3 regions of the Promicromonospora sp. NPDC023805 genome follow, and region 1 is predicted to be linked to each of the others. Evidence: riboswitches for the same ligand, from Rfam matches in the RefSeq annotation. Region 1 holds a riboswitch; each other region holds the start of a gene.

The links. Region 1 has a riboswitch for cyclic di-AMP ahead of AB0F70_RS20775 (NlpC/P60 family protein). Riboswitches for the same ligand answer to the same signal wherever they lie in the genome.
Region 2: it holds a riboswitch for cyclic di-AMP, as region 1 does, so the genes downstream of both, AB0F70_RS16925 (NlpC/P60 family protein) here and AB0F70_RS20775 (NlpC/P60 family protein) in region 1, are expected to answer to the same signal.
Region 3: it holds a riboswitch for cyclic di-AMP, as region 1 does, so the genes downstream of both, AB0F70_RS12545 (NlpC/P60 family protein) here and AB0F70_RS20775 (NlpC/P60 family protein) in region 1, are expected to answer to the same signal.

Annotation. Positions count from the first base shown of each region.
Region 1 covers NZ_JBFAAH010000023.1:86,274-88,530, reverse strand. The annotation lists gene AB0F70_RS20780 (universal stress protein) at 1-320, opposite strand, end outside; gene AB0F70_RS20775 (NlpC/P60 family protein) at 534-1,280, opposite strand; cyclic di-AMP (ydaO/yuaA leader) riboswitch at 1,331-1,523, opposite strand; gene AB0F70_RS20770 (metal-dependent transcriptional regulator) at 1,698-2,257, opposite strand, start outside.
Region 2 covers NZ_JBFAAH010000016.1:107,362-109,618, reverse strand. The annotation lists gene AB0F70_RS16925 (NlpC/P60 family protein) at 215-976, opposite strand; cyclic di-AMP (ydaO/yuaA leader) riboswitch at 976-1,156, opposite strand; gene AB0F70_RS16920 (FAD-binding oxidoreductase) at 1,281-2,257, opposite strand, start outside.
Region 3 covers NZ_JBFAAH010000010.1:152,474-154,730, reverse strand. The annotation lists gene AB0F70_RS12550 (hypothetical protein) at 1-562, opposite strand, end outside; cyclic di-AMP (ydaO/yuaA leader) riboswitch at 728-925, shown strand; gene AB0F70_RS12545 (NlpC/P60 family protein) at 974-1,663, shown strand; gene AB0F70_RS12540 (hypothetical protein) at 1,809-2,257, opposite strand, start outside.

The sequences.
Region 1 (2,257 bases):
AGCCCGTAGTCGCCGGACAGCTCCACGAGCACGCCTGCCGCGTCGCCGGTCGCGACCTCGGTAGTGGCGCGCACCCCGGCGTCCGCCACGCGCGCCTCCGCCTCGGCGAGAACCGACTTGGCGCCCTCCTGGATGGTCGTGTCGTCGAGGGCGGCGTACCCGCCGTCGAGCGACGCGGCCGTGAAGGAGGGCAGTGAATAGCTGCACACGATGTGCAGCGCCCAGCCCACGCGGTGCGCGTAGGCGGTGGCCCAGTCCAGCGCGTGCAGGCTCGCGGCCGACCCGTCTACCCCGACCAGTACGACCTCGGATCGCGTCATCGCAAGACCTCTCTTCGCCCAAGCACCATTGCAGTCCAACGCTACCGGCGGCACGCGCGTTATGGGTGACCGGTGGCATAAAGACTGCAGAACGATGCCACAGCAGAGATTCGCGAAGTAGAGCGCCTGTCCGGGTCTCCCTGGCGACACCAGGGAATTTCGGACAGGCGCTCTACTTCGCGAATCTCTGCTGTGCGGTACTACCTGGCTGGATCAGCCCAGGCGGATGAACGTGGGGTTCGACTGCCAGATGGTGCGGAAGTCGACGACGGTGCCCGGCTTGGACGCGTCGATCATCGTGTTGCCACCGGCGTAGATCGAGACGTGCCCGGGGGTCCACATCAGGTCGCCCGGCTGAGCCTCGGACGCCGGCACCTGGGTGCCGTAACCCGCCTGCGACGACGACGAGTGGGGCAGCTCGATACCGAGCTGCCCGAAGACGTACTTCGTGAAGCCGGAGCAGTCCATGCCGCTCGGGCTGGATCCACCGGAGACGTACGGCACGCCGATGTAGCGGCTCGCGATCGAGATCACGGAGTTGCCGATCGCCGACGCGGGGATGTCGACCGAGCTGGAGACGGCGCTGGCGGCTGCCTCGGCGGCCTCAGCAGCCTCGGCGGCGGCAGCCTCAGCGGCCTCTGCCGCCTCGTCCGCGGCGAGCTCTGCCTGGTAGTCCTCGTTCTCGGCGGCAGAGACCACGGAGACCGCGGACTTCTCGACGTTGAGCTCTGCGTCGGGTGCGACCGACACGACTGGTGCGTTGGACAGCGCCTCACGGGCCTGCGTCGCCAGCGCGGTGAGGTCGACCGAGTTCATCTTCGCGTGGCCGGTCTCCACCGGAGCCGCCTGGGCGACCAGAGCGCCACCGAAGGTCGAGACGAGGAGCGCGCCACCAGCGGCTGCGACCGCGGTGCGGCGGCCTACTGCGGCGTTCTGAGCAAGTTCGGTGAACGGAGTCACTGGTCGTCGCGCAGCCCGATGGCGAGCGCGAGTCGTACGTGCAGTCACGTAGTACCTCTCCTTGAACGCCTTCGAGGTCAGCTGTCGGGTTCGGGTGGGAGAAATCACCCGGCCGAGCAATCCCGAAGGAATACCCAGCTTCACCCCGAGGACGCACCCTGGCGCCCATTGGTGGGTCCCCCGCCTCTGTCATGCGGTCGTCTTGGGGCCCCGGCCGGTGACAGAGTTCGGCGTCCGTCCGAGGACCCCCACGAATAACTCCGTGGGAGCGGTCCGAACGTACCGGACCTCACCCTCGATGTCACGTTCCGGCAACGACTGCCAAGGTGTGTCGCGGGAGGGGTGCTGCCTTTCCGACAAATCGGACGACAAAGTGGACGGCAAACTGGACTGCCAAAGGCCCCGCGAGGGGTCCGATCAGACCGTCGCGACGAAGAGGTGGCGGGCCACGTCCTCACCGAGCTCGAGCGCCGTACCCGCGCCGTCCACGGCCACCGTGTAGGTCCCGCCGCTGTGCTGCGCCGTGATGCGGGAGCCGGGCACCAGGCCGGCCTCGGACAGGCGAGTCAGCAGCTCGATATCCGTCTGCAGGGGCTCGGCGATGCGGGTGAGCGACGCCGCGAGCGGCTCGCCCTTGACGCCCTTCTTCGCCGCCGCCTCGAACGCGGAAGGCAGCGAGATCACGCCGGTCAGGAACGGCACGTCGGTGTATTCCTCGCCGAGCTCCGACAGCCCGGGGATCGGGTTCCCGTACGGGTCGTGGTGCGGGTGGTCGAGCAGCCCCACGAGGCGCTTCTCCACCAGGTCGCTCATCACGTGCTCCCAGCGGCAGGCCTCGACGTGCACGTGCTCCCAGTCGAGCTTGATCACGTCGGTCAGCAGCCGCTCCGCGAGGCGGTGCTTGCGCATCACGCGCATCGCCTTGTCGTGGCCAAGCTCCGTGAGCTCGAGGTGCCGGTCGCCCGTCACGATCACGA
Region 2 (2,257 bases), on a different contig from region 1:
GGTGATCATGCCACCCGCCGGTGACACGCACGAGGGCCCGCACCGTGTCGGTGCGGGCCCTCGTGGTCAGGCGCGTGGTGCGGGGCTGCGGCTCAGCTTCTGTCTATATCGGCTGCGCCTCCGGCTCAGCCTCTGTCCATATCGGCTGAGCCTGCGGCTCCGCTGCGGGCGCGTGCCTCGTTCCTCGGCCCGCACCCTTCGCTGCGCCTCCGGCTCAGCCGACGCGGATGAAGGTCGGGCTGTTCTGCCAGATCTCCGTGTAGCGCACGGACTGGCCGGGAACCGGCGCCTCGACCTGCATGCCGTCGCCCGCGTAGATGGCGACGTGGCCGGGGCTCCAGATGAGGTCTCCCGGCTGGGCCTCGGCCTGCGAGACCGGCGTTCCGGCGTAGCGCTGCTCCGCCGAGGAGTGCGGCAGGCTGATGCCGATCTGCGCGTAGACGTACGACGTGAACCCGGAGCAGTCGAACCCGGCGGGCGTCGCGCCGGCCCAGACGTACGGCACACCGAGGTACTGCATGGCGATCGCGACGATCTCGGAGCCTCCGGCGGCGGCCGGGACGGCCGGCTCGACGGCTGCGGCGGTCTCGACGACCTCCTCGACGACCGGCTCCGGCTCCGGCTCGGGGGCGGGGGTCACCTTGATGGTGCCCGTCTCCAGCGTGAACTTGCTGTCGGCCGCTACCTGCACGGCGGGTGCGGTGTTCACGGCGTCGACCACCGCGGCCCCGGCGACCGAGCCCTGCGACGTCTTGTTCAGGATGTCGAGCTCTGCGGTGGACGGGCTGTTGTCGGCCACCGGCGCGGCGTCCGCGGGAACGCTGAGCAGGGAGACTGCCAGGCCGGAACCGGCGACGACGAGCGCGCCGCGGCGGGCGGCACCTGAGATGCCCCGGGCCGCGGCGCGGGAGAGGGGAGTCAGCGGGGTGATGGGTCTGCGGGCAGCGCGGTGACGCCCAGGCGTGCGAGTAGTCAAGAGGTTCTCCTGACGCCTACGAGGTGAGCTGTCGGATTCGGATCGGAGAATGACCCGGCCGCGTACTACCTGTGCGGCTTCACCCCAAGGACACCGTCGGTGCCCGCTTACGTGGTTCCCCCGTCCCTGTCCTTGTCTTTGCAGTCTCGGGGCGGTGACAGGGCTCGGCGCCCACCTCGAGTGCCCGCGGACTTCCCGCGAACCGGAGCGACGCTAACCCCGTTCGGCGGCGAAGTCACAATCGCATCACGGCTCACGGGATACTTCGCGTCCTACTTGACCCGAATTGTCCGCATGAGATAGGTCACTTTGCGGCGGGCGGAACGTTGTGATTCCGGGCAAACACGTTGCTCGGGTCGTATTGCCGCTTGATCACCGCTAGCCGCTCGTAGGTCGCCGCCGGATAGACCGCCGCGACGTCGTCCGCGGTGGTCGAGCCGAGGAAGTTCGAGTAGGCGCCGTTGACGTGCGGGGCAAGCCTGGCCCAGATCGCCGCGATGCCGGGACGGGCGGCCTCGATCACCGGCTTCGGGCCGCCGGCCACGGTCGCGACCAGCAGCTCCGCGCCGCGGTGCGCGTACGCCGTCGCGTCGGCGGGGACCCGCGACACCGCGCCGCCCACGGTGCGGATAGCTATCGACGGCGAACCCGCCGACGTGCCGACCTCGGCGAGGATCCGCAGCGTGTCGGACACCGACTCCCGCTCGACGAAACCGCTGTGACCGAGCAGCTCGAGACCCGGCGGCAGCTCCGCGCCGTCTACGAGGATGTCGGCGTACGCGTGGAGCGCGACGTCGTCCTCCAGCACCGTCCCGAGCCGGCGGATCGGGTCGAGCGCCCTGGCCGCGAGCTCCGGGTCGTCGCCGTCGAACGCCACATGGATCTCGAGCGGCGCCTCCGGGCCGCCCGCGAACGGGTTGGCCAGGTTCGCGATCGAGGTGAGCTCCTCGGGCGCCGTGCGGAGGTGCTCCGCCCAGCCCTGGAGCACCGCAGCGGTCTCCGCGGCGGGGAACGTGATCTTCCCGAAGAAGACCTCCGTCGTCGGGTGCGCCACGAACTCGAAGGAGGTCACGACACCGAGGTTGCCGCCGCCTCCGCGGATCGCCCAGAACAGCTCGGGGTTCTCCTCGGCGCTCGCGGGCACTACCGCGCCGTCGGCGGTGACCAGCTGCGCGGCCACCAGATGGTCAAGGGTCAGGCCGTGCTTGCGGACCTTCCAGCCGATGCCGCCGTTCAGCGTCAGCCCGCCGACGCCGACGCTCTTCGTGTCGCCGGAGGAGA
Region 3 (2,257 bases), on a different contig from region 1:
CCACCGCGAAGGTCCACCACGTGCCCGTGGGAGACACCAGGTTGCCCGGCACCAGACCCCACAACCAGCCGTCCAGGAGCACAACAGGCAGGGCCAGGGCGGGCCCGCGCAGGGCAGCCGGGCCCAGGGCCGTCAGGAGGCCGGCCGCCAGCCCTACGACCCCGGCAGCGACGGTGACGACCAGCATCCCGAGCGGCGCGGCGTCACCGGGAGCACTGCCGCGGAGCGCGAGCAGGCACGAGGCGCCGCCCGCCGCGGACATGGCGAGCAAGGTGCCCGTCGTCGCGGCAGCCGCGCCAGCCCTCGCCGAGGCCGCGATACCCGCCGTGAGACCGCCGAGGAGGCCGCCGATCAGAGCCATGATGACCAGGCCGACCACCGCGTCGTCGGTGGTGAACGGTATGGGCAGGAATTCGGCAGAGCGCACTGCCGAGGCCTCGGTAAGGCCTATGACCTCGTACAACGCCTGCAGGAGCCAGGGCAGAAACCCACCCACCCACCAGACGACGGCACTGATGGGAAGCACCCACCAGGCGGAGACGCGATATGCGCTTTCACCCATGCCGCCGAACGGTAGCCGATGTGTGTGATGTCGGTCATAGCCCATGAAGACCGGAACGGCGCAAATCTGCGCCTTCTGCGGGTGAGACCGGAATGCGTAACCCGATCGTGACTTTTCTGGGGAACGTGTGTACTTTGACTTCTGCCCCACCACATCGGTGGGACCGTGAACCGGACGCCGAATCCTGTCACCGGTTCATGACCAGACGTTCGAGACAGGAGCGGGGGACCCACCTTCCCGGACGACAGCACCATCGTCGCCCTCGGGGTGAAGCCGGACGGAACCCCCCAGTAGCCGTGCGGCCGGGTGTGTACTCCTACCCGAACCCGACAGCTGACCTCGCAGGCGGTACAGGAGACATTTAAGGTGACGAACTCCCTTCGCGGACGGCATCGTGACAGCCGGCCGGCCATGACACCGCTGAGCATCCTCGCTCGTACCGCCACAGAGAACGCAGGCACCGTAGCCCGCCGAGGAGCCATCGCCGCAGCAGCCGGTGGCGTCCTGATCTCGACCATCGCGACGACGGCCCACGCGGCCCCCGCCATGGACCTGAAGACCGACGTGAAGTCCGCCAAGCTGAACACGGTCGACCTGCACTCCCTCACCGCGGTGGCCAAGCAGGCTGTTGCCGCCGCCCCGACCGTCACCGTCCCGTCCGACGCGAAGATGCCGATCGAGATGGAAGCGCTGGGCACCTCGTCAGCCGCCGACGGCAAGAAGGGCGACGGCCCCGCCGTCGTCTCGGTCGACGCGCCGGACCCGGTCCCGCTCGGCGAGCAGGCCATCAACCTCGCTTTCAACTACCTCGGCATCACGTACGTGCTCGGTGGGGCGTCGCCGGCCGAGGGCATGGACTGCTCCGGCCTCGTCCAGTACACGTACGCGCAGCTCGGCGTGAGCCTGCCGCACTCCTCGAGCGCGCTGCTCAGCTCCGGCTACCAGGTCACCTACCCGGAGCCCGGCGACATCGTCTGGACGCCCGGCCACGTGGCCCTGTACGCGGGCGACGGCATGATCATCGAGGCGTGGGCCGCCGGTATGCCGGTGCGCTACACCGAGATGTGGCAGAACAGCCCGACGTTCATCCGCGTCGTCTGAGCCGGAGCGGAACCGCAGGCTCGGACGACGCGGATAGAGCCTGAGCTACCGCAGTACATCGACCGCAGTACATCGCGAGGCGTCGCCTCCGCGCCGGGTTTCCGCCCGACGCCGGAGGCGGCGCCTCTCGCGTGTCCGGGGTCGCTCACTCCGGCCAGTCGCAGTAGTCCGCGACGAAGGAGTAGAAGTCGGAGCGCGCGGAGTCGGGCATCGGCACGTGGACGGGCTCCTGCCGGACGCCGCCGACGCGCGCGGACACGGGCAGGAACGTGCCCCGCTTGTCCTCGGCCACCGCATGGACGTCGCAGCGGGCGGGCACCACGGCCAGGACCACCTCGCCGGTCCCTTGTCCCGCCAGGTCCCGGCCTACCCAGCCGGAAGCGTCGCCACCCGGGTCCGCGTTGCTCATCAGGGTCGTCCCGGCGATCCGGTCGACGGTGACCTCCGGGCCGCCGTCGACCGGCTCGATCCGCAGCGTGACCAGGGCGGTCAGCTCCCCGTCGCGGGTCTCGACGGGGACCTCGGGGTCGACGGTGAGGTCGGCGCCGGCCGCTACGGCCGCTGCCGAGCAGTCCGCCGCATGGTTCCGGGCGA